DNA from 3 places in the Bradyrhizobium sp. UFLA01-814 genome. Region 1 is predicted to be linked to each of the others. Evidence: predicted binding sites of a transcription regulator. Region 1 holds the regulator's gene; each other region holds the start of a gene.
The links. The regulator LexA, encoded in region 1, represses DNA repair genes until DNA is damaged. The targets are predictions, from matches to a motif close to TGTTCNNNNTGTGTTCNG.
Positions count from the first base shown of each region.

Region 2: the regulator LexA is predicted to act here: its motif matches at 7,354-7,371, upstream of PMN64_RS27725 (ribonuclease T2 family protein).
Region 3: the regulator LexA is predicted to act here: its motif matches at 6,625-6,642, upstream of PMN64_RS05130 (single-stranded DNA-binding protein).

Region 1 covers NZ_JAQOSR010000089.1:25,414-35,289, forward strand. The annotation lists gene glnA (type I glutamate--ammonia ligase) at 1-1,320, opposite strand, end outside; gene PMN64_RS25085 (hypothetical protein) at 1,435-1,617, opposite strand; gene PMN64_RS25090 (SPW repeat protein) at 1,867-2,229, shown strand; gene PMN64_RS25095 (MFS transporter) at 2,564-3,892, opposite strand; gene PMN64_RS25100 (ComEC/Rec2 family competence protein) at 4,327-6,612, shown strand; gene PMN64_RS25105 (hypothetical protein) at 6,609-6,836, opposite strand; gene PMN64_RS25110 (hypothetical protein) at 6,982-7,410, opposite strand; gene lexA (transcriptional repressor LexA) at 7,668-8,372, opposite strand; gene glp (gephyrin-like molybdotransferase Glp) at 8,617-9,831, opposite strand; gene PMN64_RS25125 (HAD family hydrolase) at 9,858-9,876, opposite strand, start outside.
Region 2 covers NZ_JAQOSR010000106.1:8,401-18,276, reverse strand. The annotation lists gene prmB (50S ribosomal protein L3 N(5)-glutamine methyltransferase) at 1-244, opposite strand, end outside; gene PMN64_RS27760 (molybdenum cofactor biosynthesis protein MoaE) at 244-711, opposite strand; gene moaD (molybdopterin converting factor subunit 1) at 720-971, opposite strand; gene pgsA (CDP-diacylglycerol--glycerol-3-phosphate 3-phosphatidyltransferase) at 968-1,582, opposite strand; gene uvrC (excinuclease ABC subunit UvrC) at 1,776-3,887, opposite strand; gene PMN64_RS27740 (outer membrane protein) at 4,153-4,776, shown strand; gene PMN64_RS27735 (cold-shock protein) at 5,053-5,265, opposite strand; gene PMN64_RS27730 (23S rRNA (adenine(2030)-N(6))-methyltransferase RlmJ) at 5,526-6,386, opposite strand; gene PMN64_RS27725 (ribonuclease T2 family protein) at 6,623-7,309, opposite strand; gene PMN64_RS27720 (hypothetical protein) at 7,425-7,901, opposite strand; gene PMN64_RS27715 (hypothetical protein) at 8,067-8,366, shown strand; gene PMN64_RS27710 (DUF3617 domain-containing protein) at 8,410-8,940, shown strand; gene PMN64_RS27705 (TonB-dependent siderophore receptor) at 9,694-9,876, shown strand, end outside.
Region 3 covers NZ_JAQOSR010000010.1:32,755-42,630, reverse strand. The annotation lists gene PMN64_RS05150 (TIR domain-containing protein) at 73-1,317, opposite strand; gene uvrA (excinuclease ABC subunit UvrA) at 1,344-4,331, opposite strand; gene PMN64_RS05140 (outer membrane protein) at 4,700-5,359, opposite strand; gene PMN64_RS05135 (outer membrane protein) at 5,617-6,363, opposite strand; gene PMN64_RS05130 (single-stranded DNA-binding protein) at 6,813-7,304, shown strand; gene PMN64_RS05125 (DUF2306 domain-containing protein) at 7,562-7,960, shown strand; gene gyrA (DNA gyrase subunit A) at 8,185-9,876, shown strand, end outside.

The sequences.
Region 1 (9,876 bases):
GACATCGTTGCGCAGCAGGAATGCGTGATCGCGTTCGAGCGCGTCCAGCGCCTGATCCAGCGACCCCGGCGTCGACTTCACCTCCTTCGCCTCGGCGGGCGGCAGGTCGTAGAGGTTCTTGTCGATCGGGCTGCCCGGGTCGATCTTGTTGCGAATTCCGTCGAGGCCGGCCATCAGCATCGCGGCGAAAGCCAGATAGGGATTGCAGGAGGGATCCGGCGAACGAAATTCGACACGCTTGGCCTTCGGGTTCGGCGAATACATCGGAATGCGGCAGCAGGCTGAACGGTTGCGCTGGGAATAGACCAGGTTGATCGGAGCCTCATAGCCCGGCACCAGACGCCGATAGGAGTTCGTGGTCGGGGCGCAAAGCCCGCACAATGCCCAGGCATGGGTCAACAGGCCGCCGATATAGTGGCGGGCGAGCTGGCTCAGTTCGGCATAGTCGCCCCTGTCGTAGAACAGATTGGTCTCGCCCTTCCACAACGACTGATGAACGTGCATTCCGGAAGCGTTGTCCTCGAACAGCGGTTTCGGCATGAACGTTGCGGTCATGCCGTTCTGGCGGGCGGTGTTCTTCACCACGTATTTGTAGATCATCAGATTGTCCGCCATGCGCGTGAGCGTGGTGAAGCGCATGTCGATTTCGTTCTGCCCACCGGTCGCGACTTCATGGTGATGGGCTTCGATCTGGATGCCCAGCTGTTCCATGGTCAACACCATTTCGGTACGGAGCGCCTGCATGCTGTCCGTCGGGGGCACTGGAAAGTATCCCTCTTTCGGGCGTGGCTTGTGTCCCAGGTTGGGCGCTTCGTTTGTGCCCGTGTTCCAGCTGCCTTCACCGGAATCGATGTCGTGGAAAGCGTAGTTGATGCCCTGTCCGTAGCGCACGCTGTCGAACACGAAGAACTCGGCCTCTGGACCGAAGTAGCTGGTATCGGCGTGGCCCGTGGCCTTCAGGTGGGTTTCAGCTTTTTGGGCGATGTAGCGGGCATCGCGGCTATAGGATTGACCGGTCACGGGGTCGCGGATGTTGCAGATCAATACCAGGGTGGATGAAGGGGAATACGGGTCGAGGAAAGCCGTGGTCGGGTCCGGGACGACCAGCATGTCGCTTTCCTGGATTTCCTGAAAGCCGCGGATCGATGAGCCGTCGAATCCAATCCCTTCGCTGAGGGCGTCTGCGCTCGCCGCGCTCGGCGGGACGGAAAAATGTTGCCATACCCCCGGCAGGTCGGTGAAGCGCAGATCGATCATCTGCACTTTCTCGTCCTTGATTGCCTTCACGAGATCTTCGGCTGTTGCGCATGTCGGAAACATGGCTTCACTCCTGTTATTGGAGAGCCGCGTCGTTGAGATTGTGCTGCCGTTCAGCCCCTGCGAGGCGGCTTGAGGAAGATCCTGCTCCACGTTCTGCGCTGCGAGCTGGCAGCCTCAGCTTTGGTGCGGACCGCGCATCAGCTTCATGGCGTCTTCGATATGGCGCCAGGTTCTGGCCAGCTCGGCCTCGCCTTTTGCTTCAAGCTCGATGGCGTTTTGGGCAGCTTCCGCAATGGCCTTGGCGCCATGTGCCTCGAGCAACTGCCGCGCATAGTTGTGGATTTCGATTTCTCGCATGGCGTCATACTCCTCTCGTCCTGAGCGCAACCGCAAATACCGGTCGGGCCGCGAACCGCAGACGTTGACACCTGGTCAAGCGCCCACAGTGTGCATCTTGCTGCGGCGCGATTGCAAGAGCGCTTTCCGGGCGCCCGGACCGCAGCATGGTCGTCGGCTCGCGGATCAGCAGCGGCAACACATCGCAGGTCGGACAGATGCTTTTTTGTCCGCGCCGCACCATGTCTTCGGAAGAAGGAGGTGAGGATCATGCGCATTCAACACTGGCAGGATGCTGCCAGCCTGTTGGTAGGCGCCTGGCTGGTCGCATCGCCGTTTGCACTGGGCTTTTCCGGGGCAGCTCTCTGGATCTCCATCGCGCTCGGATTGGGCGTCGTGCTGTTCGCCCTGGAGGCATTCATCATTCCGTCCTATCTGGAGGAATGGGGCGAGATGCTGATGGGGTTGGCTCTGGTGGTGGCACCCTGGACGTTCAACTACCAGCAGGGATCGGTCACGACGAGCAGCGTGCTCGCCGGCGTCGTGGTGATCGTGCTTGCTTGCTGGGAGCTGACGATGGATCGTGATTTCGCCACCTGGTGGCACGATCGCTGGCATCACCGAGCGGGCTGAGAGGCAGCTGATTGAGACGTTGGCCTGACCGCCAACCCAAGGCGGCCGGAGAGGTTGGAACTGCGCAGCGCCGGATCCCCTCCGTGCCGCATCGGCGTAACGCGGATGCAGGTTCGACGAAGACATCATGCCCGAGTGGAGAGTACGGGACGAACCAGAAGCGTCGTCCCGCACGCGCTGGAAGGCGGCCACGGCTGCTGCTGCAGGGTGAGAGCGTTTTCGAGCGAAGTGGATGCCGGTTCGCGTAAAGAAAACGCGTCAAAACAAGATTCTGGAGCCCCGTTCCGATCCCATCGGAACGGGGCTCCAGTCGCCCGTCAGCAAGGTGACTCCGTCACGATGCGGCTTTCGCCTCGATCTGCTCCCAGATTCTGGTCTTGCGTGTCTCGGGCATGATGAAAACCGCGATCACGAAGCACACCGCGGGAACGACAATCGGGTAGATCAGCGCGTAGCCGATGCTGCCGGTGGCCGCGAAGGCGGCTGATGTGATGAACGGCACCAATCCGCCGCCCCAACCATTGCCGATATGATACGGCACCGAGACCGAGGTGTACCTGATCCTGGCCGGGAAAAACTCCGCCAGAAACGCGCCGACCGGCCCGTACACCATCCCGACGTAGCAGACGAGGATGAAGATGATGAAGACGGCGACCGGATAGTTGATGTGTCCCGGCTGCGTGACCGTGCCGAGCCACAGATACAGCGGATAGTAGGTGATCGCGGCAAGCAGCATGCCTCCGAGGATCACGGATTTGCGGCCGATCTGATCCGACAGCCAACCGAAGAAGATCAGGCTCGGCGTTGCGATCAACAGTGCGGTTCCCACGATGTAGGCCGAGGTAACCGCATCGACCTTGGAGACCTGCTGCAGGAAGTACAGTGCCCAGAATTGACCACTGTACCAGACCACGCCCTGTCCAATCAGGACGACGATCGCGATCAAGATGTACTTGATGTTGGAGCTGAGGAAAGCTTCCCGCCAGGGATTCCTGGTCATCTGTCCGCGTGCCTTGATCTCCTGGAAAATCGGCGTCTCCTGGAGCTGGAGGCGGATGTAGATGGCGATGGCCACCAGCAGGAACGAAACCAGGAACGGTACGCGCCACGCCCATTCGTCAAAGGCCTGATTGCCGGCCCAGGTTCGGGTCAGAACGATCACGGCCAGCGACACCACGATTCCGAGCGTTGGCGAGGTTTGTAGCCAGCCCGTGTAGTAGCCGCGGTGGTCATCCGGAACATGCTCGGCGACGTAGGTGATGGCGCCGCCATATTCGCCGCCCAGGCAGAGACCCTGGATCATCCGCAAGCCGAACAGAACGAATGCGGCCGTCAGGCCGATCGATTCATAGGTTGGGATGAGTCCGATCGCGCCCGTTCCCAGGCCCATTCCGCTCAAGGTAACAAGGAATGTATATTTGCGGCCGACCCGATCGCCCATCCATCCGAACAGGAAGGCCCCCAGCGGGCGGATCAGGAATCCCGCAGTGAACAGCGCGATCGTGCTCAGCAGGGCTGCGACGGGGTGGGATTGTTCAAAGAACTTGACCGACAGAACCGCGGCCAGGCTGCCAAAAATATAAAAGTCGTACCATTCAATGATGTTTCCCACTGACGCAGCCACAATCACGCGACGAAAATCGCTCGGTACTTGAATTGCCATGTGCTGCTCCTCTCAAATGCAAACGCTACGCCTCGCGTTTTTTCAGCGATCTGTCCGCTCGCGGAGTGCGCGTGGTGCACGGCGTTACAGGCGAGATTTTGCGAGTTCGTCCGCAACGCCTGATCTCAGGGGAGTTGTGGCCACCTGAGAGGAGCTCCAGCGGCCTTCAAGTGCCGCGAGCCGTCACTGCCTCATCCCTGTCTCTTTGGGAGTGGAGGCATCAGGACAGTCTAATCCCAACGGGATCGGTATCTTATGAGACTTTCGGCTCGATCGATTTGACGCAGGCGGCAGCTGTGGCCCGGCGCGAGGTCGGCGAGGCGCAGGACGATCCAGCTACCCGGGCGTTGCCGGGGCGGTATTCTGCATCCGTTCCGCTAGTCGGGTGACGGGGCCATCCGCTAGCCTGTCGCCCGGCAGGGATCGCAAGCGGAATGGCGGAGCAGGGCACGACGCCGGGCGGCAAACGCGGCTACGCGGGGACGTGGCCGCCGCGCGCGGCCGCGCCGGTCGGCGGCTATCTCCCGGCGCGCGTCGGCATCTGGAAGCCTTTCGTCGAGACATTGCGGCAATGGGCGCGCGCTGAAGCGGGGGCGGGCCGGTTGTTGCCCTGGGTGCCGGTGGCGTTCGGCACCGGTATCGCCTTCTATTTTGCGGCCGAGCACGAGCCGGTGCTGTCGGTCGCGGCCACCGTCGCAATCCTGCTCTGCCTGCTGGCGCTGCTGCTGCGGCGGCGCAGCGTATTTCCCGTCATCGCGATGCTGGCCGCGGTGGCCGCGGGCTTTGCGACGGCGACCTGGAAGACGGCGCGCGTTGCTCACACGGTGCTGGCGCGGCCGATGTTTTCGGTGGCGCTGACCGGCTTCGTCGAGACGCGCGACATCCGCGAGAAGACCGATCGTTTCGTGCTGCGCGTGGTTTCGATGGAGAGCCCGCGCGACATGACGAAGCTCGATCGTGTCCGGCTCTCGGTGAAGAAGGGCACCGCGCCCGATGTCGGCAGCTTCGTTGAGTTGAAGGCGCGGCTGTTGCCGCCGCTCGGGCCGCAGCGCCCGGGCTCCTATGATTTCGGACGTGACCTGTATTTCCAGGGCATCGGCGCCTCCGGCTTCGTGATGGGCGCGGTCAAGACCAGGGAGCCGCCTGCGACCGGCGGCTTTGCGCTGCGCTACGCCGCCTTCATGCAAGGCCTGCGCGACGCCATCGACGTGCGTATCCGCACCACGCTCGACGGCGACCAGCGCGCGATCGCAACCGCGCTGCTCACCGGCCGGCGCGACGCGATCTCGACGCCGGTCAATGATGCGATGTTCATCTCGGGGCTCGGCCATGTGCTGTCGATCTCCGGCTACCATATGGCCGTGGTCGCCGGCGTCGTGTTCTTCGCGGTGCGCGCGCTGCTCGCGCTGTTTCCGGCGCTGACGGCGGGGCATCCGATCAAGAAATGGGCCGCGGCGGCCGCGCTGCTCGCCGCGGCCTTCTATCTGTTGCTGTCGGGCGCGGAGGTCGCGACGCAACGGTCGTTCTTCATGACTGCCGTGGTGCTGCTCGCCGTGATCGTCGACCGCCGCGCGATCACCTTCCGCACGCTGGCGGTGGCGGCACTGATCGTGCTCGCGATCGCGCCGGAAGCGCTGGTGCATCCGAGTTTTCAGATGTCGTTCGCCGCGACGCTCGGGCTGGTGGCGCTGGTGCAGATCGGGCTGCCGAACCTATTCGCGTCGCCCGACCATTCGGCGACCGCGCGGGTTGCGCTGTGGGGCGGGCGTGAGCTCTCGATGCTGATGCTGGCCTCGCTGGTGGCAGGGCTTGCGACGACGCCCTACGCCGCGTTCCATTTCCATCGCGTGACGCCCTACGGGCTGCTCGCGAACCTCGCGGCGATGCCTATTGTGTCGGCGGTCGTGATGCCGGCCGGCCTGCTGGGGCTCCTCGCCATGCCGTTCGGCTTCGACGGCGTGTTCTGGGCGATCATGGGACTCGGCATCGACTGGATGATCCTGGTGACGCAATGGGTCGCCGCACTCCCGGGCGCGGTCGGCCGCATGGCGGCGTTCGGGATCGGGCCGCTGATCGCAGCGAGTGCCGGCATCATCCTGCTCGGGCTGCTGCGCACGCCGCTGCGCTGGTCGGGTGCGGTGCTGCTGGTGATGGCGTCGGTCTGGGCGCTCAGGGTGCCGCAGCCGGACGTGCTGGTCTCCGGTGACGGCCGCAACGTCGCGGTGCGCGGCGGTGACGGGCGGCTGCATTTGATGCACAGCGCCAAGGATGCGTTCCTGGTCAAGGAGTGGTTGGCGGCGGACGCCGACGCGCGGACCGCCACCGATGCGTCGCTCGGCGAGGGCGTCTCCTGCGATGCCGGCGGCTGCGTGGCCCAGGGACCTGGCGGCGCCTTCGTCGCGCTCGCGACCCGGCCGGAGGCGCTGGCGGACGACTGCGAGCGCGCAGGCCTGATCGTGACCGCGCGGCCGGCGCCGCAGGGCTGCGCGGCCTCGGTGATCGATGCCGAGCGGCTGCGCCGCCACGGCGCGCTGGTGCTACGGCGGATCAGGGACGGTTACGCCGTCGATGCGGTGAAGCCCGGCGGGATCGACCGGCCGTGGTCGCCGGCGGTTCCGGGCGACGGCGAGAGCGAGACGACGCTGCGCGCGCCGGCCGCCGCGCCGCGGCCCGCCGTGGACGCGACGCCGGCCGAGACCGATCTGCAGGGCGATGATTAGCGGTGGTCCGGTGAGGGGCCGCTCGGCAGCTCGAACAGGCCGAGATGGTATTCGTCGGAATCGGGGCCGGCGTCGGGCTTCTTGACGAGGGTAAAGGAAGCCTCGGGAAATTGCTCCCAGACTTTCAGGTCGTCGGCCGTCACCGTCAGCCAACCGAACCGGAACATGTAGCGGCCCGGTTCCGTGACGCGTCCAGCCTTTTGCCATGTGACCTTATCGACCACCGCACACGTCCTCCGTGCCCGATGATGCGCCAAGGCGCCGGCCGACGCAAACCTCCTCCTGCGCCCCGGAAGCGGAAGTCCGGGGTCGCCCGAAATTGCTTAGGTCATCCGCCGCCGAACAGCTCATTCCGCGGCGACGATGCGCTCAACCCAAAAACAGCGTTGCGAATGCGGAGGGCCGCCGCTCGACGACCTTCGGCTTGTGCTCGACCGGCGGATGCAGCGCCGGCAATTGTAGCACGCTGACGCGCTGTCCCTCGACCAGCTGGGTCACCAGGACATGGCTGCCGTCGGGGAATTCGACCGCGTCATGATGCCGATCGGGCACGTCGGGCTCGACTTCGTTGAATACGCCGACGCGATAGTTCAGCGTCTTGGTCCAGATCCAGCGGCTGTCGTAGCGAACGTTCTCGGCGAAAGCGAGCTCGGTGCCCGGCAGCATGCAGACCGCGACAGTGGGATCGTTCTCCGAAGCAAAGCCGCGGGTCGACGTGCCGCGGAACGTCGTCGTGATCAGCGTCTCTCCGACAATGGCGGGGCGCGATGCCACGGCGTGCAGACTATAGTCACACATCGGATGGCTCCTCATTTCGAGGTAGCGACCCGTGCCTCTCCTTGAGGCATTAGGGCCTCTACCAGAGTGGACGATAGCGAACGAGCTTCTGCTCGTTTCTGGGCGATTGTACGACTGGTCCGAGACCGCCTCCGATCACAAACACGCGACGCTGCGCGAGAGGTATCGGAGCGCATCGGGCAGGCCGTACGCTACACTATCATGCAAGGAACGATCCGACGTGTTGCTCGTTCCCGGCCGCCGCAAGTATTTGCAATTCAGTATTTGCGATAAAGCCCGATCAGCTTGCCTTGGATGCGGACCCGGTTCGGCGGCAGGATGCGCACTTCATAGGCGGTGTTGGCCGGCTCGAGCGCGATCGATGCGCCGCGGCGGCGGAAGCGCTTCAGGGTGGCTTCCTCCTCGTCGATCAGCGCCACCACGATGTCGCCGGTATTGGCGACGTCGTTGCGCTGGATCAGCGCCATGTCGCCGTCGAGGATGCCGGCATCGACCATCGAGTCGCCGCGCACTTCGAGCGCATAGTGCTCGCCGGCGCCGAGCATGTCGGGCGGCACGCTGATGGTGTGGCTGCGGGTCTGCAGCGCCTCGATCGGCGTACCGGCGGCGATCCGGCCCATCACGGGGACCGCGACCGGACGGTTGCCGTCGTCCTCGGCGATCGGCGGCGTGCTGGCGCGCCGGCCGAGGGTGCCTTCGATGACGCTGGGCGTGAAGCCGCGGCGGCCGTTGCCCCCGCCGGCCGAGAGTTCGGGCAGCTTGATGACCTCGATGGCGCGGGCGCGGTTCGGCAGGCGGCGGATGAAGCCGCGCTCCTCCAGCGCAGTGATCAGGCGGTGGATACCGGACTTCGAGCGCAGGTCGAGCGCATCCTTCATCTCGTCGAAGGAGGGCGGTACGCCGGCCTCTTTCAGACGTTCATTGATGAAACGCAGAAGTTCGTACTGTTTGCGCGTGAGCATCTCGAGTATTCCCCCGGTTGATAGCGTCGTTCGATTCCGAGACTCTTCTGGTGGGGCCTGCAGGCGGGGCCTGACCTCAGGAGCATGTGCTCAATGCACCTGCTTCCACCCGGCTTCCCGATTGTAGACACCAGTACTCGAAACAAATCATGAACGGACACTATATGTTCGATATGTGTTCCGCAACCACTTAATTTCCGGTGAACGGATCAGGCAACGCACAATCGGCGGGGCGCGAAAAACCTTATTCGGGCAGTGTCAGGATCTCGCATTCGCTGCCTTTGACGGCCGCAGCCGCGAACGGCGGACGCACGAGAAGTGCCCGTGCCGCAGCGAGATTCCCGAGCAGCGACGAGTCCTGCTGCGTCACCGGCGTTGCGATCAGCGTGCCGTCCTCGCGCGCTTCGAGCCGTGCACGCAGATAGTCCTCGCGCTGGTCGTTGGCGGCGAGGTCGCGGCCGAGCAGGGCGCTCGTGCGGCGATGATGAATCACTTTCCGGCCGCTGAGCGCCCGAATCAACGGCACCAAGAACAGGAAGGCGCAGACATAGGACGACACCGGATTGCCGGGCAGGCCGATCACCCGCATCGCGCCGAGCCGGCCGTGCATCATCGGCTTGCCGGGCCGCATCGCAATCCGCCAGAACGTCATGTCGACGCCCTCGGCTTCCAGCGACCGCTTGACGAGATCGTGGTCGCCGACCGAGGCGCCGCCTGTCGTGATGAGGACATCGGCGCCGGCCTCGCGCGCCCGGCGGATGCCGGCCGTGGTCGCCTCCACCGTGTCGGCGGCAACGCCGAGGTCGATGGTCTCGGCGCCCTCGGCGCGCGCCAGCGCCCGCAGCGCGTAGCCGTTGGAATAGACGATCTGGCCGGGGCCGGGCTGCGAGCCCGGCATTACCAGCTCGTCGCCGGTCGCCAGCACCGCGACCTTCGGGCGGCGGCGCACCGCAAGTTCCGGATAGTTCATGGCGGCCGCCAGCGACAGCGCGCGGTCGGACAGGCGGCTGCCGCCGCTGAGCAGCACCTCGCCCGCACGGAAGTCGACCCCGGCCGGGCGGATGTGCCGTCCGACGCTGGCGGCCTCCGTGATCGTGATGTGGTCGCCGCCGTCGACGGCGGTGTCTTCCTGGATGATCACCGCGTCGGCGCCATTGGGGATCACGCCGCCGGTGAAGATCCGCACCGCCTCGCCGGCGCCGACCGTCCGCTCGAACGGCCGGCCGGCGGCCACTTCGCCGATCACCTTGAGCCGGGCCTTTAGGTCAGCCGCATCGGCGGCGCGCACCGCATAGCCGTCCATCGCCGACATCGGCTGCGGCGGCTGGGTACGCAGCGCGGCGAGGTCGTGCGCCAGGGTGCGGTGGTAGGCGGCATCGAGCGCGACCATCTCCTCCGGCAGCGGTTCGGCGCCGGCGAGGACGGCGGACAGGGCATCGGCAACCGGCATCAGGGCCACGCTCAGAGCTCCTCAATTCCTAATGTTCAAATACCAAGTGCGGTC
Region 2 (9,876 bases), on a different contig from region 1:
TGACGCGCGCGGTGGCAAAGTTCTCGAACTGGTCGGGATGCAGGTGCAGCGTTTCACAGATCAGGAACGCGGCCTCGGCCACCGGATCGGTGGTGCCGTGTGCGAACACGAGCTTGGCTGCGTTGAAGCGGCTCACGGCATAGCGCAGGAAATCGAACAGGGTGTGAAGCTCGCCGGCGCCGACTTTCGGCGCTTTCGGCACGGCGGGGCTGCGCCTCTCCGGCACTTTGCTGGGCTTGGCCATCAGGATTTGGTCCAGCGCGCGGCGGCCGCGTCGTCATGGTCCTGCGCCTCGATCCAGCTCGCGCCGCGCGCGCTTTCCTCGCGCTTCCAGAACGGTGCGTTGGTCTTCAGATAGTCCATCAGGAACTCGGCGGCCTCGAACGCGGCCTGCCGGTGCGCCGAGGCGGTCACGACCAGCACGATGTTCTCGCCCGGCGCGATGCGGCCGAAGCGGTGGATGATGGTGAGGCCCTGCAACGGCCAGCGCGACAGCGCCTCGTCGGCGTGGCGCGCGATCTCGGCTTCCGCCATGCCCGGATAGTGTTCGAGCGTCAGCGCCGCGATCGGCTCGCCCTGCTCGCTGCCGCGGCAGATGCCGCTGAAGCTGACGACCGCGCCGACATCGGTGCGGCCTCGGCTTAAGGCCGCGATCTCCTGCGCGACGTCGAAGTCGGCTTGCTGGATACGGATGGTCGCTGCGACGGTCATGTCGGGATCTAGCCGCCGGTCATCGGCGGAAAGAACGCGATCTCGCGGGCGCCGGAGATCGCCGCGTCCGATTTGACATGGGCGTGGTCGATCGCAGCGCGGATCACCGTCGGCTTCTCGAAGGCATAGGCGTAGGCATCGTCGCGCGCGGCAAGCCAGCCGATCAGGTCGCCGACGGTGCGCACGTCGGCCGGCGGCTCGACGATCTCTTCAGCCTTGCCGATGCGTTCACGCACCCAGGCGAAATATTTCAGCTTCATCCCTCATCCTCCTTGATGAGGTGATGGATGCCGGCACGGAAATAATCCCAGCCGGTGTAGATCGTGAAGATCGCCGACATCCACAGCAGCACGATGCCGATCAGGGTGGTGGCCGGGAAGACCTGCTCGCCCGCTTCGCCGGCGATCAGGAAGCCGATCGCCACCAGCTGGATCGTCGTCTTCCATTTCGCCAGCTTGGTGACGGGAACGCTGACCCGCAAGCCTGCGAGATATTCGCGCAGGCCCGAGACCAGGATCTCGCGGCACAGGATCACGATCGCCGCCCACAGCGTCCAGCCATGGATCGAATTGTCGGCGGCCAGCATCAGAAGGCTGGAGGCGACCAGCAACTTGTCGGCGATCGGATCGAGCATCCGGCCGAAGGCGGATTGCTGGTCCCACATCCGGGCATAATAGCCATCGAGATAGTCGGTGATCCCCGCCGCAATGAACACGGCCAGCGCCACCCAGCGCAGCCACAACGGGCCGTCCAGGATCGATTGCCAGTAGACGCAGCCGATCACCACCGGGATCGCGGCGATCCGGGCGTAGGTCAGGATATTCGGAAGGGACATGGTCTTGGTCTGTCCCCGGGTCGTGGCGATGTTCATCCGTTCTACCAATACCGCTGAAGCGAGAAGGTCAACCGTGCGGACGCGTCAGGCGCGACCAGATTGCGCTGGATCGTCATAGCGCCTTAGCTCGTTGTTTAAGCATGATCTTTTCGGATAACTGCCTCACACTTTTTCGCATCATGCCCTAGATGCCCTGTCGCAGGCGACGCCCTGATGACTCGCCTTTGGTTTAACCCGGCTGGGCGTGGAAAAACTCGAAAATCTTGCGGGCGCTCTCGGCGCTGACGCCGGGAACCTTGCCGAGATCGGCGATCGAGGCCCGCTCGATTTCCTTGAGCGTTCCGAAGTGGTGCAGCAAGGCACGCTTGCGGGACGGGCCGATGCCCGGGATCTCCTGCAGGCCGGCCTCGCGGATGTCTTTTTTGCGCAGCTTGCGGTGCGAGCCGATCACGAAGCGATGGGCCTCGTCGCGCAGCCGTTGGATGAAATAGAGCACCGGGTCCCGCGGCTCCAGCTTGATGGCCTCGCGGTCGGGCATGAACAGGGTTTCGCGCCCGGCATCGCGCTCCGGACCCTTGGCCACCGCCATCAGCGAGACCTGGGTCAGCCCGAGATTCTGGAAGATCTCCCGGACCGCGTTGAGCTGGCCGCGGCCGCCGTCGATGATGACGAGGTCGGGCCATTGCGGAAACGAATCGTCATCCGCTTTCGTCCTGGCAGCGGCCTCGCCCTCCGGCGGCTTCAGCAATCGCTTGAAGCGGCGTTCCAGCACCTCGCGCATCATTCCGTAATCGTCGCCGGGCGTCAGCCCTTCGGACTTGATGTTGAACTTGCGGTACTGGTTTTTCATGAACCCGTCGGGTCCCGCCACGATCATCGCGCCGACCGCGTTGGTGCCCTGGATGTGGCTGTTGTCGTAGACCTCGATCCGCTTGGGTGTGTGCGGCAGGCCGAGCGTCGAGACCATGCCCTCCAGCAGCCGGCTTTGCGTCGCGGTATCGGCGAGCTTGCGGCCGAGCGCCTCGCGCGCGTTGGTGAGCGCGTGGCCGATCAGCTCCTTCTTCTCGCCGCGCTTCGGCGCGGAGACCTCGACCTTGGATCCTGCCTTGACCGACAGCGCGTCGGCGAGCAACGCGCTTTCCTCGATCTCGTGCGACAGCAGGATCAGCTTCGGCGGCGGCTTGTCGTCGTAGAATTGCGCGAGGAACGAGGACAGCACCTCCTCGGGCGTGAAGCTCTTCTCGGCCTTGGGGAAATAGGCGCGGTTGCCCCAGTTCTGGCCGGTGCGGAAGAAGAACACCTCGACGCAGGAATAGCCGCCCTCCTGGTGGATCGCGAACACGTCGGCCTCTTCGACCGTGCGCGGATTGATGCCCTGCTGCGACTGGATCGCCGACAGCGCCGCGAGACGGTCGCGGTACAGCGCCGCGGTTTCGAACTCGAGCTCGCCGGACGCCTTCTCCATCTCGGCCGCGAGCAGCTCCTTCACGGCATGGCTGCGGCCGGAGAGGAATTCGGTCGCCTCGCGCACCAGTTCGCTATAGCCGGGGAAGTCGATCTCGCGCGTGCAGGGGCCGGCGCAACGCTTGATCTGATAGAGCAGGCAGGGGCGGCTGCGGCTTTCGAAGAAGCCGTCGGTGCAGGAGCGGATCAGGAACGCGCGCTGCAGCGCCGTGATGGTGCGGTTGACCGCGCCCGCGTTGGCGAACGGGCCGAAATAGCGCCCGGGCCGCGACTGCGCGCCGCGATGCTTGAGGATCTGCGGCGCCCAATGGTCGCCTGATATCAGAATATAGGGAAACGACTTGTCGTCGCGCAGCTGCACATTGAAGCGCGGACGGAGCTGCTTGATCAGATTGGCTTCGAGCAGCAGCGCCTCGGTCTCGGTCATGGTCGAGACGATCTCGACCTGCGTGGTCGCCGCGATCATGCGCAGGATGCGCGCCGGCAGCGGCGCGTTGGCCCGCGCATAGGACGACAGCCGCTTTTTGACGTTCTTCGCCTTGCCGACATAGAGCACGTCGTTGGCGGCGTTGAGCATGCGGTAGACGCCGGGCGAGGTCGGGGCGAGGCGGACCGCGTTCTCGATCGCGGCATGCCCGACCGAGAGCGTGCCCTCGGCGACCGCCTCGGCGGCGTCCTCCGAAGCCTCGGGCAGGCGTGCCTCGTCCTCCTCCTCGGCGGCGGAGGTTTCGGGATCGACGTCGCTTGTATCGAGCGTCAGATCGTCCTGCGGCAGGTCGGACTTTGAACCGCGCCGTGGCTTGGGATCAGCCTTGGAGTCGGCCTTGGGATCAGCTTTGGGGGCCGGCGTCGGACGCTCGGGAGAATCGTGAACCATGGGCCGTAAACTAAGTGCTTGGGCGACCGGTCGCCAGCGTTGGCGGCACCAAGAAAACCACCTCGATTGCAGGAGGTTACCGGCCCCCCGCGGACGCCCGGAGGGGGTGCGTAACACCTTGTTAAGACTGATGAGCGGGCCGGTAACCGGGCTTAACAGCCCTTTAACTTAAAACTCTCGATAAACCTTAGTGAAAAAAGTGGAATTCCGTAACCACGCCGGCCCTGGCCGGCGGGCTGCGGCTGTTGCGTGGTGGAGAGTACCAATGACCCGGTTTGTTGCGCGTGCGCTGGCACTGATCGTTGCAGGCTGGACGACCTCGGCGGCGTCGGCGGACCTCAACTACGGATCGCCCTATACCGTCTATCAGCCGCTCAATGCCTATAGCTGGGCCGGCCCCTATCTTGGCGGCAATGTCGGCTATGGCTGGGGCTCGGTCGAGAACAACCCGACCAAGCCGTCCGGGTTCGTCGGCGGTGTGCAGGCCGGCTACAACTTCCAGAACGGCTCCCCCTGGGTGTTCGGTATCGAGGCCGATATCCAAGGCACCACGGCCGACGACCGGTTCGCGCCGTGGAAGTTCTCCAACCCGTGGTTCGGCACGGTGCGCGGCCGCGCCGGCTATGCGGTCAACAACGTGCTGTTCTACGCGACCGGCGGTCTCGCCTTCGGCGAACTGCGCGGCGAGACGTTCGGTATCACGGAGAGCCACACCAATGCGGGCTTCACCGTCGGTGCTGGTGCCGAAATGGGCTTTGCCCCGCACTGGAGCGCCAAGATCGAATATCTCTACGTCGACCTTGCCAACAGCAACTTCACGATCACCGGTGGCGTGTCGAACGGCTACAGCTTCAGCCTGGTTCGCGCCGGCATCAACTATCACTTTTGAGAACAAGAAAACGTCGACCATCAACTCCCGGCCGCGCCTTGCGCGGCCGGGTTTTTCTTTGTGTTGATGATCTCAACGTGGCGCGGCGCATGGCGGCATCCACGCCGCGACGTCCGCGAATCCAATCGGTGGGCCGCACGTGTGGGATATGCGGCACCGCCAGTCGCGTCCGCATCATGCAGGTGGTCATCCAGAGCACGCCAGCCGCGCGCTCGGCGGTCAACTCACACGCAACGCCTCATTCGGCGTTCACCACGAGCCGCGAATCGCGAGCGCTCATGAGACCACCAGGTTGACGGCCTTCGGGCCCTTGCCCTTCTTGTCGGGCTCAACCTCGAACGTAATGCGTTGTCCTTCAGTCAGGTCCTTCAATCCTGCACGCTCGACAGCTGTGATGTGAACGAACACATCGCGGCCGCCATCATCAGGCTTGATGAAGCCGTAGCCACGCTCTCCGTTGAAGAACTTGACTGTCCCAGTCATGGCCATCGGGAAACTCCTCCCCCGTATTGCTCCACCGCTACGCGCACGCCGCGTAGCGGTTGACCGACATTCGCTTGTCGGAAGCTTGGCCACCTGAACAGGCCGGCGTCACGCCGCCGGTCTGCCTGGATTTATTTCGGCCTTGTCACTCCGCCGCAACCATTCGCGGAAGCGGAACGTAAAGCCAGTCGTAACAGGATGAGCATAATACGGTTCCGCGCAAATTGCCTATGCTCAAAATTGAACTTTTCAGTAGGAGCTGTCGATCAAGGTTTAGGCGTCTCGAGTCTGAAGCGCCCCGCACCGCCTTGACCGAGCGGCCGCTCGAGTTCGGGCAGGATGATCTTCAACTCATTCGCCAGCGTCCACGGTGGATTCACCAGCAAAAGCCCTGTGGAAACGAGGCCTGCGCCTGCTTCTTGCGGTGCCACACTGAATTCCAAGCGCAGGCATTTGCCGGCGGGCCGACTCGCTGCTGCTGCAGCGGCCACACTGCGCGCTAGCTCATCGGTGGCTCTCCGGGTTTTTACGGGGTACCACAAAAGATACGTGCCAGTCGGCCACTTCGCGAATGCTTCCGTGAAAGCACTGGCCAGCCGCTCGAACTCGTCCTTCGCTTCGAACGGCGGATCGATCAGCACCAGGCCGCGCCGTTCGTTCGGCGGCACGAATGCGGGCAGCGCCATCCAGCCGTCGAGATCGACGACGCGCGCTTGCGCGTCGCGTCGCAAGGCGTCGATCAGTTGTTTGCGCGCCGTCGGTTCGATCTCGCAGGCGGTGAGGCGATCTTGCGGACGCAGCAGCGCCCGCGCGATCAACGGCGAACCCGGATAGGCCTTCAGCTCGCCTCTCGGATTGAATGCCCTGACGATGTCGAGATAGGGCGCGATCAGCGGCAACGCCTTGTCGGAAAGCCGCGCCTGCATCAGCCGCGCGATACCGGTGAGCCATTCGCCGCCGCGCTGCGCTTCGCTCGACGTCAAATCATAGAGGCCGGCGCCGGCATGGGTGTCGATGACGCGGAACGGCGCCGGCTTGTCTTGCAGATAGGTGAGCATGCGCACCAGCACGATGTGCTTGATGACGTCGGCAAAGCTGCCGGCATGAAAGGCGTGACGGTAGTTCATGTGATGATCGTGCTGCGCTCCCAAAGGGTCGCGCATGTTGTACTCGTCATGCCCGGGCTTGTCCCGGCCTTCGCTAAAGCTTCGGCGGGGTTAACATCCGAGCTCGGCGAAGGCTTGGAGTAGCCGGCTCCCGGGCATCTGCGCCTTATCTTGCTTGTTTCGCGATGGCGCAGGTGGCCGGGACGTTTTGCGCGACGACGCGCGGCGCAGGTCCGCCGGCCATGACGCAGAGAGTTTCAGCCGCCGCGAACCGGCGGCATCAGCACCTGATCGCGGCGGCAGGCGCGGCGATCGATTTCCTCGCAGGAGCGGAATTGCAGATCCTTGCTGAGGCAGATCCGCACCTCGCTGAGCCGCTTGCTGTCGCAGGTCACCGAGATCGCGGAGTTGCTGAGGCCTGGATTGACCTTGATGAACGCCGTCTCCAGCTCGTCGGGCGCGACCGTCTTCGGCTCCGACAATTGCAGGAATTCCTCGGGGATCTTCACCGTGGCGCGGGCCTTGCGGATGGCTTCGAAATAGGCGCGTTCGCCGAGACCCGAGCAGGTGCCGTGCTTGTCCCACTCATTGTAGATCAGCCCGGGCGCCGGCATCAGGTCGAGCATCGAGCTCATGATGCTGCGGGCGAGTCGCGGCGAGGGCCGCTGGCAGTATTCCGGAAAGCCCCGCTCATATTGCGGCCACAGGCCGTGCACCACGAAGGAATAGGGCCGTCCGCCGCACTGCGCCTGCCTGCCGCGGCCGTTGTTGCCGCGCTCGCTCGCCGCCTCGCAGAACGAGGGCGACCACGACAGCGACAGCACATAGAAATCGAACTCACCGGGTGCATTCTGGCGGCGATCCTGGGCCGAGGCCCCAACCGCACTGCACAGAATAATGGCAACCGAAATCAAAAATCGGGAAATTGTGTCCAACCGAGGCATCAAACGCTCCCCCTCACTCGACCGCCGAGAGCCTAGCAGGCCGCGAGAACATTTCAAGAACAAAAAGCCGCCGTCCAAATGGCGGCGGCTCCTGCTTTAGCAGTCTGGTCGGAGATCAGGGCCGGGCGGCCTTGCAGGACGGGTTATAGGCCCAGTTGCGGTCGAGTCCTGCGACGCACCATTCGACGCCCTGATTGATGCTGGCAAAGCCGCCGTCCTCGATGATCGAATAGTGCACCTTGCGCACCTTGCCGTCGCTCAGCATCGCCTCGCCGCTGCAATAGCGGCGCGGAATATTGTCGGACTGCCAGGGACGGAAGGCGGTTTCGTGAATCCCGTTGAAGCCGGTGATCACGAGCGGCGAATTCCAGAAGGTCGCTTCCTTTTCCTGGAATTGCGTGCTGATGACCGTCAGGGCCTTCTCGCATGGGGCCACATTGCCGTCATAGCGCGGGCCGGACAGCCAAAAGTTCATTTCGAACGGATTGGCGGCCTGGGCCGTGCCCCCGAACGCCAGCGTGCCGACCACGAGTGCGGCGCCGAGGCCGAGCTTGCGGCCGAGTTTATTGCGGGAGCTGAACAGGTTGCGCATGGGAATCCACCCGATTATCCGATGCCGCGGACGGTGCCGCGAAGCCTCGGCAAGGTCAAGTGCAGCGCGGCAACACCTGCGGAGAAGTCCACCTTGGGGAGCCGGCTCGTTCTTTTCACGGTCGCCGGCGCACTCTATGTTGGTCTCAGCGAAATGGAGTCTGCGATGCGAAGGAAATTGGCCGCTTGCCTGGTTGCCGTTTGCGGGATGCTGGCCGTTGTGCCGGCGCGGGCGGATTGGATGCAGCCGGTACCGCCGTTCAAGGGCAACGATACCGGCGGTATCATCGCCTATACGCTGGCGACCCAGAGCGACGCCCGGCAGCTCGCCGTCGATCACTGCGCCTCCTACGGCAAGGTGGTCAAGTTCCTTGCGATGCAGAACTATCCGGGCGGCTACATCTCTTTCGCCTGTCGCTGGGTGCCCTATGGCGCAGCCCAGAGGCCGTTGCGCACGCTCTACTGAGCGCGCTTCAAATCTTTCGATCGTTCAGCCGGGAGCCGACCGCATGACCCGACAGCTTGCCTTGCTTGGTTCGGCTGTGTGCCTTGTCCTGTCCGCTGGCGCCGCAAGTGCCGTCGACCTGCCGATCCGCAAGGCCGGTCTGTGGGAGATGAAGATGGTGCGCACCGGCGGGCCGATGCCGGAAATCACCATGCAGCACTGCACCGACGAGACCACCGACAAGGAGATGAGCGCGGCGGCCTCGCCGATGGCCAAGGAAGTCTGCTCCAAGCAGGATATCCAGAAGACCGCGACCGGCTATGTCAGCGACAGCGTCTGCAGCGTCGCCGGCATGACGATGCAGAGCCATGCCGAGATCGTCGGCGATTTCAATTCCGCCTACACGGTGAAGAGCACCTCGCATGCCGAGGGCGGCGCGGCCGGCTCGCGCGACACCACGATGACCATCGAGGCGAAGTGGCTCGGCGCCTGCAAGAGCGACCAGAAGGCCGGTGACATCATCATGCCCGGCGGCATGAAGATGAACGTCAAGGACATGGAAAAGCTGAAGGGCCTCCTGCCCAAGCAGAAGTAGCGCGCAGCGCATTCGGCCATTGCCGCGCGCCTGAATGCATCGCCTCGCATGCCGAGAGGCTGTGCCGCCTTGCACCACAGTCATTGCGAGCAGTTCGCGACGAAACTGCGGAGCAATCTTGCGCTGAGGCGATGCGCAATCCATCCGATTCCTCCCGGTCACCCCCAGGGCTATCGCATATGCCCCTTGGCGACCGCGCAAGTGCTTGGCCTCGTGGTTCGAGACGCGCCGCAAGCGGCGCTCCTCACCATGAGGGTCTACGATTGTGCCGCAGAACAAGACCTCATCCTGAGGAGCCCGCCGAAGGCGGGCGTCTCGAAGGATGGCCACGGGCACACCGCCACGAAATGGCGATAGCCTTTGCGCGGGGATGACGGGTCACCGCGTTCGTGCGCTCCTTGGCGCGCGATGACGTCGACGGGATGCGACATCATTGAATGATCGCTGCGTGCCTCGCGTTCGAGACTCTCTGCGAGCGACGACGCGCATCGCATTCGTCGAGTCGAAAGCTGACGCGCCAACATGTCGCTTTGAACCGTTCCAGTGTTGCGCATCTTGAATCGTTCCAGTGTTTCGCATCGTGTGCGCTTCAATGGATTCTATTTTGCGCGTGTGGAATTTCGTTCGTCCCGCCGATAGTAGTCCGCCCCAATCGATGCCGGCCTTGTCGCGAACGCGACTCGATCGATGTCAGCGTAAGGCAATGTGGGGATTTGTTCGGTGGGAATGGCTTCGTTGCGGAGCAAGCGCGGCTTGCTTGCATCAAATGCTGCGATCAATGCAGCGCTGCTCGGTTCGGTCGTGCTTGTGCCAATGGGCTCAGACGTCGCCTGCGCCCAGGCGCAGACCAGTCCTCCGCAGAACAATGTCAGCGAACTTCCCGCAGTGACGGTGGATGAACCTGCCGCCGCAAAGAAGCGCGGAGCCGTCGTTTCA
Region 3 (9,876 bases), on a different contig from region 1:
TCGTTCATCCGGGCCACTTGCTGATCCTCCCGAGCCGAATGCACCAGCCAAGGTTCAAAAACCTTAGGTACTTTACGTCTTATTTCTGATGTGAACGTCAATATCGAGGTCGATGTTGCTCACGCAGAGCTGTCCGGAGTGAGGCTGAACGGCTTTAGGTGAGTGGTGTTCCTCAGTGCGGGCGCCAGTTAGATTTGCCAGCCTTAGACAGCGCCATTGCGGATTCGCCTCATTGCCTTCGTACGGAAGTTCCCACGCAAGAATAACCTCCTCGCCAACTTTATTCTTGCCGATTATGTGAGGTACAAAGCGACGTTCGCGTCCTTGGAAGGTACAAACAACTGTTCTTTCAAACAGAATAGCGTTCCGAAACAAGACGTACATAGCGCTAGGCATAGTGGATGTGCGAGAGCGAACTGCTCGCACACGGGCCAAGCTCCCTCCGCCGTCGAAGAGATGCCCATTGCGAACGTTCATAATGAAATTTGACCGGCGAGTGGGTACTAATGTTCCTGAGTGCAAATATCCAAAGCGCTGAGAATTAAATGGTTCGCGCAGAACTGGTGGTGTTCGCTGTTCGGGACTCTTCGCGATCTCGGTTTCAGATACTAGCGACAGAAGCTCGTCCTTTGAGGGGAGGCGCCAACCTTGGATACCATCGATGTTCAGTTCACCTACGTACCTGATGGCCTCATCATAAGTAAGCTCTGATGGGCTGACCAAGCTTGACCATACTAGATCAAATCTTGGGTCAACAATTATGCCCTGCGAGATATTTGGGGCATCGATCTTCTGACGTCGCATATCATCGGTGCTGGTTAAAACGTCTAGGATCGATTCTGCTAATCGTCTGAGTTGCTCCGGACGTATCGGCGTGCCGGGAAGTTGGGACGAAACGTCCAGCCATTGCCGCTTTTTGACCTTGCTGAGGAAGGCTTCTTGTTCGGCGTTGAACCTCCCGCGATCAAATGGATACAAGAGTAGCGGAAAGACGAGGCCTTGATCTTCGGAAAGTAAGCCGACTTTTCTCGCCTGGCCTTCGCGCGCTTCAAATATTTGCCATTCGGTCAGACACCAGTTCGACCGTATGTACGAAGGCGATAGGACCGCTATCATTACGCCGCTGGCATCTAGAGCGGCTTTGATCTTTTCTTCCCAAATCTGAGCAGTGATCATCGCTTCGCGGTCGAGGAATACGGTGACACGTTCTCCAGCGAGCTTCGAGCACAGAGAAGAAAGTTCCTGCACAAACTTCTCGATCCAGCCGTCATCATTGTCGGCGTGCGCATAGCTGCAGAAAATCTCAAACGTCTTCATGCCGAAATGCGTGCCGCTGTACTCGCTTACTCCGCCGCCTCGCTCGCTGAGCTCTTCCGCGGCTTGCTGTTCGCCTTCTTCAGCACCGGCGCCAGGAATTTGCCGGTGTAGCTGCGCGGCGCCTTGACGATGTCCTCCGGGGGGCCCCAGGCGACGATCTCGCCGCCGCCGTCGCCGCCTTCGGGGCCGATGTCGATCACCCAGTCGGCGGTCTTGATGACTTCGAGATTGTGCTCGATCACCACCACCGTATTGCCCTGGGCGACCAGCTCGTGCAGCACCTCTAAGAGCTTTGCGACGTCGTGGAAGTGCAGGCCGGTGGTCGGCTCGTCCAAGATGTAGAGCGTGCGGCCGGTGGCGCGCTTTGACAGCTCCTTGGCGAGCTTGACGCGCTGGGCTTCGCCGCCCGAAAGCGTCGTCGCCTGCTGGCCGACATGGATGTAGTCGAGGCCGACGCGGTGCAGGGTCTGGAAGGTTTCGCGCACGCGCGGCACCGCCTTGAAGAATTCGGCGGCTTCCTCGACGGTCATGTCGAGCACGTCGGCGATGCTCTTGCCCTTGAACAGCACCTCCAGCGTCTCGCGGTTGTAGCGCTTGCCCTTGCAGGTGTCGCAGGTGACGTAGACGTCGGGCAGGAAGTGCATCTCGATCTTGATGACGCCGTCGCCCTGGCAGGCCTCGCAGCGGCCGCCCTTGACGTTGAAGGAGAAGCGCCCGGGCTCGTAGCCGCGCGCTTTCGCTTCGGGCAGACCGGCGAACCATTCGCGGATCGGCGTGAAGGCGCCGGTATAGGTCGCGGGGTTGGAGCGCGGCGTGCGGCCGATCGGCGACTGGTCGATGTCGATGATCTTGTCGATGTGCTCGAGGCCCTCGATGCGGTCGTGCGGCGCCGCGCCTTCGCTGGCATTGTTCAGCTTGCGGGCGATGGCGCGGTACAGCGTGTCGATCAGCAGCGTCGACTTGCCGCCGCCGGACACGCCGGTGACGCAGGTGAACAGGCCGAGCGGGATCTCGGCCGAGACGTTCTTGAGGTTGTTGCCGCGGGCGTTGACGACCTTGATGGTGCGCCGGTGGTTCGGCGGCCGCCGGTCGGGGATCGCAACCGACAGCTCGCCGGTGAGATACTTGCCGGTCAGCGATTTCGGGTTGCGCATGATCTGGTCGGGCGTGCCCTCGGCGACGATGTGGCCGCCATGCATGCCGGCGCCGGGCCCGATATCGAGCACGTAATCGGCGAGGCGGATGGCGTCCTCGTCATGCTCGACCACGACCACGGTGTTGCCGAGGTCGCGCAGCCGCTTCAGGGTGTCGAGCAGGCGGGCATTGTCGCGCTGGTGCAGGCCGATCGACGGCTCGTCCAGCACGTAGAGCACGCCGGTGAGGCCCGAGCCGATCTGCGAGGCGAGGCGGATGCGCTGGCTCTCGCCGCCGGACAGCGTGCCGGACGAGCGCGACAGCGTCAGGTAGTTCAGGCCGACGTCGAGCAGGAAGGTCAGGCGCTCGCGGATCTCTTTCAGGATCCGCGTCGCGATCTCGTTCTGCTGTGCGTTCAGCGCCTCCGGCACCGTCTCGAACCATTCGCCGGCGCGCTTGACCGAGAGCTCGGAGATCTCGCCGATGTGCTTGCCGCCGATCTTGACGCACAGCGCTTCCGGCTTCAGCCGGTGGCCGTTGCAGCCGGCGCAGGGCACGTCGGAGAAATACTTGCCGAGCTCCTCGCGCGCCCACTCGCTCTCGGTCTCGCGGTAGCGGCGGTTGATGTTGGTGATGACGCCCTCGAACGGCTTCTTGGTGTCGTAGGAGCGGACGCCGTCCTCATAGGAGAACTTGATCTCGTCGTCACCGGAGCCGTGCAGCAGCGCGTTCTGGACCTTCTTGGTGAGGTCCTTCCACTTGGTGTCGAGCGTGAACTTGTAGTGCTTGCCGAGCGCGGTCAGGGTCTGGATGTAATAGGGCGAGGACGATTTCGCCCAGGGCGCGATCGCGCCCTTGCGCAAGGTCAGGTCCTTGTCGGGGATGACCAGATCCTCGTCGATATGCTGCTCGACGCCGAGGCCGCCGCAGGCCGGGCAGGCGCCATAGGGGTTGTTGAACGAGAACAGGCGCGGCTCGATCTCGGGGATCGTGAAGCCGGAGACCGGACAGGCGAATTTCTCCGAGAACAGGATGCGCTCGGGCCCGCTCTTGTCGTGGATCTTCGCGGTCTTCTTCTTGTCCTCTTTCTTGTCGTCCTGCGCGGCCGCCGCCGGCGCATCGGCGTATTCGATCACGGCGAGGCCCTCGGCGAGCTTCAGCGCGGTCTCAAAGCTTTCCGCGAGGCGCTGGGCGAGGTCGGGACGCACCACGATGCGGTCGACCACGACGTCGATGTCGTGCGGGAATTTCTTGTCGAGCGCGGGCGCCTCGGACAGTTCGTAGAAGGTGCCGTCGATCTTGACGCGCTGAAAGCCCTTCTTGAGATACTCGGCGAGCTCCTTCTTGTACTCGCCCTTGCGGCCGCGCACGACCGGCGCCAGCAGATAGAGGCGGGTGCCTTCCGGCAGCGCGAGCACGCGGTCGACCATCTGCGAGACGATCTGGCTCTCGATCGGCAGGCCGGTGGCCGGCGAATAGGGCACGCCGACGCGCGCCCAGAGCAGGCGCATGTAGTCGTAGATCTCGGTGACGGTGCCGACGGTGGAGCGCGGGTTCTTCGACGTGGTCTTCTGCTCGATCGAGATCGCCGGCGACAGGCCGTCGATCTGGTCGACATCCGGCTTCTGCATCATCTCGAGGAACTGGCGCGCATAGGCCGACAGCGATTCGACGTAGCGGCGCTGGCCCTCGGCATAGATGGTGTCGAACGCGAGCGACGACTTGCCGGAGCCGGACAGGCCGGTGAACACCACGAGCTTGTCGCGGGGAATCTCGACGTCGATGTTCTTCAGATTGTGTTCGCGCGCGCCACGGATCGTGATGGCACGCGATGAGGAGCCGGCGTTCTGTTGGCGCTTCGCCTTGAGCACTTCATCCATAGCGACAGTTCCGGGCGCATGCTTGGGCGCCTTTTGGGCGCGCATCGCCGGTGATGCCGGGACCTTGCGCCGATGGGGTGTGAAGACTGGAACGTAGGAAGAACGGTCGACAATTTCCAGTGCTGAGTCGCGTCCATCAACGGATAGTTTGCCTGATGGCAGCAGCCGTCAGCAGCGCCGGTTCCGCTAGAGCCTTTTCCCGTTCCGATGGCATCGAAACGGGGGCTCTGAATTTCTGCTTTGACGCGTTTTCTTGACGCGAACCGGAATCCACTTCGCTCGAAAACGCTCTTACGCAAAAAGGCCGGCGCGAGGCCGGCCTTTCGGTGCGATCGGACCGCGAATGGCGGTCAGCAATTCGCTCTGGCTCAGTACTTGGCGACGATCGGGCCGCCGAAGTGATAGTTGACGCCGAACTGGGCGCTGTGCAGCTCGAGCGTACCGGACGGCACGCCGAAATAGTTCTCGCTGTCGAGGCTGCGATACAGGTATTCGCCCTTGATCGACCACTGCGGGGCGATGAACGCCTCGACGCCGGCGCCGACGGTCCAGCCGGAGTGGAAGTTGCTCTGCGAGGCGGTCACGCCGAGTGCGGTGACGCTGACCTCGTTGTTGGCCCAGGCGTAGCCGCCGGTGCCGTAGAACAGCACCTTGTCGACGGCGAAGCCGAGGCGGCCGCGCACGGTGCCGAGCGAGTCGATCTTGCTGCGGGCCGTGACGCCAAGGGCGGAGACCGACGCGTCGATGTCAGCGCCTGCAGCGTCGACCTCGAGGCCGTACACGATGTTGCCGGCCTGCCAGTTGTAGCCGATGGTGCCGCCGCCGAAGCCGCCTTCCATGCTCGGGGTGCCGGAGTTCTCGCTGGCGTAGCCGCCGAAGCCACCGACGTAGAAGCCGGTCCAGTTGTAGATCGCGGCCGGCGGCGGAGCCTTAACGTAGGGGGCGCGTGCCGCCATGTCGGCGGCCATCGCCGGTGCAAAAGCGCTCAGTGCAAACAAGCCGGCCGATGCCAGCAAAACATTCCTGATTTTCAAAGTCCGAGTCCCGTTTTTCTTGCCCATTTTCTTGTTGTCCCTTCAAAGATTTTGAAGAGAGCGTCACAGCAGTGTCGCGTGACGTGCCGGTGCTTCTACAGAGAAATGCCGGAAGTTGTGTATCCGCGAAACCACAATGCACCGAAAACGGCCGCGGTGAGGCGCACGCGCACACGCAATGAAGCCGGCGCACAAACAAAAAGGGCCGGCGCGAGGCCGGCCTTTCGTCTGGATCAATCGGCTTCGCGCGTTCAGTAGCGCGCAACGACCGGGCCACCCCACTTGTAGTTCACGCGGACGGTAACGAGGTCGACGTCCTGACGATCACGGATGGTGCTGTTCAGCGTGCCGTTGGGGGCGATCAGGTTGTAGGTCTTGTCCTGCATGAATAGGTGGTCGTATTCGATGCCTGCGGTCCAGTTCGGCGCGAAGCCAACTTCGATGCCGGCGCCGACGGTGCCGCCCCAACGGGTGTCGCTTGCGCTGCCGACCAGCACGCCGGTCGGGGTGAAGTAGGTGTTGAAGCGGTTGTCGGTCAGCGCCGCGCCGCCCTTGGCGTAGAGCAGCACGTTGTTGACGGCGTAACCGATCTGGCCGGTGAACAGCCCGAACGCGTCGATCTTGGACTGGTTGGTGAACAGGCCCGGGAAGATCGCGCTGTTGTTGCTGCCCTTCAGGTCAGCCCAGTCGCCCTGCGCTTCAAGGCCGAACACCCAGGCGCCGGCCTGCCAGCGATAACCGATCTGGCCACCGGCGACGCCGCCCGTTGCATCATGGCAACCGTCCGAGGCGAGGAAGATGCCGGCCGGGAGCTGGTCCCAGCAATTGTGGCTCGAGCCCCAGCCGCCGTTGGCGCCGATGTAGAAACCGGTCCAGTCATAGATCGGGGCAACCACGGGCGGCGGCGCCTTGGTGTAGGGGCGCGCAGCGAGATCGGCGGCCGCTGCAGGTGCAGCAAACGCAATCAGAGCAACCGTACCGAGCAAAAACTTCTTCATTATCAGTCCCCCAACTCCCCGATCGGCTTCCAAACGGTCCCGAAGCACGATCCCAGACGCGAGCGCCCGCGCCATGGTTGGTAGCTATACGCTGATTCAACCGGAAACGCCGTCTCCCAAATGCAACACTCGCGGAAGAAGTAACGATAAGGCAAGCTACTGATTTGTTTGTTGTTTTTCTAGATCCCGCTGCTAGGCGTCCGCCTGTGCCGAGATCGACTGCCGCTCCGTCCGCACTGGCCACTTCTACGGCTGGTTGTGGCGAACAAAACTGGAACAATTCCGGATGCGATGCTATATCTCGAATATCGTGGATAACCGGCGCGACGGCAAAGGCGGCGAGCCGGCACCGGCGTATAGGGTCATCCACGACGCCTGCGACGTAAGTGGCGAAGGTTGAGAGTGGCGACCGATGTCCGGACGCCCGGTTTTTGAGTGGAGATGATGCGATGGCAGGAAGCGTGAACAAGGTGATCCTGGTGGGAAACCTCGGCAAGGATCCGGAAATCCGGCGGACGCAGGACGGCCGTCCGATCGCAAACCTTTCCATCGCCACCTCGGAAACCTGGCGCGACAAGGGCACCGGCGAGCGCAAGGAAAAGACCGAGTGGCACCGCGTCGTGATCTTCAACGAGGGCCTCTGCAAGGTCGCCGAGCAGTATCTGAAGAAGGGCGCCAAGGTGTACATCGAGGGTCAGCTGCAGACCCGCAAATGGACCGACCAGAGCGGCGTCGAGAAGTACTCGACCGAAGTCGTGCTGCAGGGCTTCAACTCCAACCTCACCATGCTCGACGGGCGCGGCGGCGGAGGCAGCAGCTTCTCCGATGATGGCGGTAGCGATTTCGGCTCGTCCGGACCGGTCAGCTCGGCGCCGCGCCGCGCCGTCGCCGCGGGCGGCGGCAGCCGCAACAGCGACATGGACGACGACATCCCGTTCTGAGGGGACGTCGCGCCTTTATCCATTCCGTCAGGCGCCGTTCCGTGAAGATCATTTCCCGGAACGGTCGTTGCGATCCGGGGCGGCAATCTCCTCGTGTGGATTATGAGGATAACCCCGTAACCATCTGCTAGAACGGCGGTGGTACACGTGCGGTGATGCGGGTTCCCTGAACTTTGACACAGGCTGATGTAAATGATATTTACATTGACCTGCGGCATTTGATGTCTGGCCGCGAGCTTCACTCGAGGGCCGCCATCATGAGCCTCGCGCCATTGCTCGACGCCGCGCCTGCGATCCCGCTTCATGCCTTTGCCGCGATGGCCGCCTTCGTGCTCGGCTCCATCCAGCTCGCCGCCCCCAAGGGCACGCTGCCGCACCGGACCCTGGGTTGGATCTGGGTGATCCTGATGCTGGTGGTCGCCGGAAGCTCGTTCTGGATCCATCAGATCCAGCTGGTCGGTCCCTGGAGCCCGATCCACCTGCTGTCGATCTTCTCGCTCGCCATGCTGGTGCTCGGCGTGACGGCGGCGCGGAGCCACGATGTCCGCCGCCACAGGTTCACGATGATCGGCATCTTCTTCGGCGCACTGCTCATCGCAGGACTGTTCACCTTCATGCCCGGGCGGATCATGCATGCGGTGGTTTTCGGTCATTGACGGGAGAGGCGAGTAGCGAATGGCGAGTGGCGAACAGGGATTTTTCCATTCGCTATTCGCCATTCGCTACGCGCTTCCCGACCAAGCAGCCGGAACCTCGGCGCTCCACCCGTAAGTGCATGAAAAAACGAAGGGAAAAACGGCTTGCCGGAGCCGCGCAAGGGTGGTTATCAGGCCTTCGATGGTCTATATGATTCCCCAGTAGAACTGACCGGATTTCCCCTTTGTCCGATAACGACGACCACAAGCCCGGCGAGCCGCCGGGACCCTCAGATATTCGTCCCGTTTCCATTCTCGACGAGATGAAGAAGTCCTACCTCGATTACGCGATGAGCGTGATCGTGTCGCGTGCGCTGCCCGATGCGCGCGACGGGCTCAAGCCGGTGCACCGGCGCATCCTCTATTCGATGCATGAGCAGGGACATACGCCGGACAAGAAATACGTGAAATCCGCCCGCGTCGTCGGCGACGTGATCGGTAAATATCACCCGCATGGCGACCAGTCGATTTACGACGCGATGGTCCGCATGGCGCAGGATTTCTCGCTGCGCGTGCCGCTGATCGACGGTCAGGGCAATTTCGGTTCGGTCGACGGCGATCCGCCGGCGGCCTATCGATATACCGAAGCGCGGCTGACCAAGGCGGCGCTGGCCGTGCTGGCCGACATCGACATGGAGACCGTCGATTTCCAGCCGAACTACGACAACTCCGAGAAAGAGCCGTCGGTTCTGCCGGCCCGGTTCCCGAACCTTCTGGTCAATGGCGCCGGCGGCATCGCCGTCGGCATGGCGACCAACATTCCGCCGCACAATCTCGGCGAGGTCGTCGACGCCTGCGTGGCGCTGATCGATAATCCGGCGCTCACGATCGACGAGCTGATCGACATCATTCCCGGACCGGACTTCCCGACCGGCGGCGTGATCCTCGGCCGTCAGGGCATCCGCAGCGCCTACCACCTCGGCCGCGGCTCGATCGTGATGCGCGGCAAGGTGACGATCGACACCATCCGCAAGGACCGTGAAGCGATCATCATCACCGAGATTCCCTATCAGGTGAACAAAGCGACGATGGTCGAGCGCATCGCCGATCTCGTGAAAGAGAAGAAGATCGAAGGCATCGGCGACCTGCGCGACGAGTCCGACCGTGACGGCTATCGCGTCGTCATCGAGCTGAAGCGCGAAGCGGTGCCCGACGTGGTGCTCAATCAGCTCTACCGGTTCACGCCGCTGCAGACCAATTTCCCGGCCAACATGCTGGCGCTGGATTCCGGCCGTCCGCAGACCATGAATCTGAAGGACCTGCTCACCATCTTCGTCGCGTTCCGCGAGCAGGTGGTGACCCGGCGGACCAAGTTCCTGCTCGGCAAGGCGCGCGATCGCGCCCACATCCTGGTCGGCCTCGCGATCGCGGTCGCCAACATCGATGAGATCATCCGTGTCATCCGAACCTCGCCCGATCCGAACACCGCGCGCGAGGCCCTAATGTCGCGCGACTGGCCGGCGCGCGACGTCGAGGCGATGATCACGCTGATCGACGATCCCCGGCATCGCATCAACGAGGATGGCACGCTGCGGCTGTCGATGGAGCAGGCCAGGGCCATCCTCGATCTCCGGTTGCAGCGCCTGACCGCGCTGGGGCGCGACGAGATTTCCGAAGAGCTCGACAAGCTGGCGGCCGAGATCGCCGACTATCTCGACATCCTGCGCTCGCGTGCCCGCGTGCAGGGCATCGTCAAGACCGAGCTGGCGGAGGTGAAGCAGCAGTTCGCGACGGCGCGCAAGACCGTGATCATCGAGCAGGAAGGCGAGGTCGAGGACGAGGACCTGATCCAGCGCGAGGACATGGTCGTCACCGTGTCGCATGCGGGCTACGTCAAGCGCGTGCCGCTGTCGACCTACCGGGCGCAGCGCCGCGGC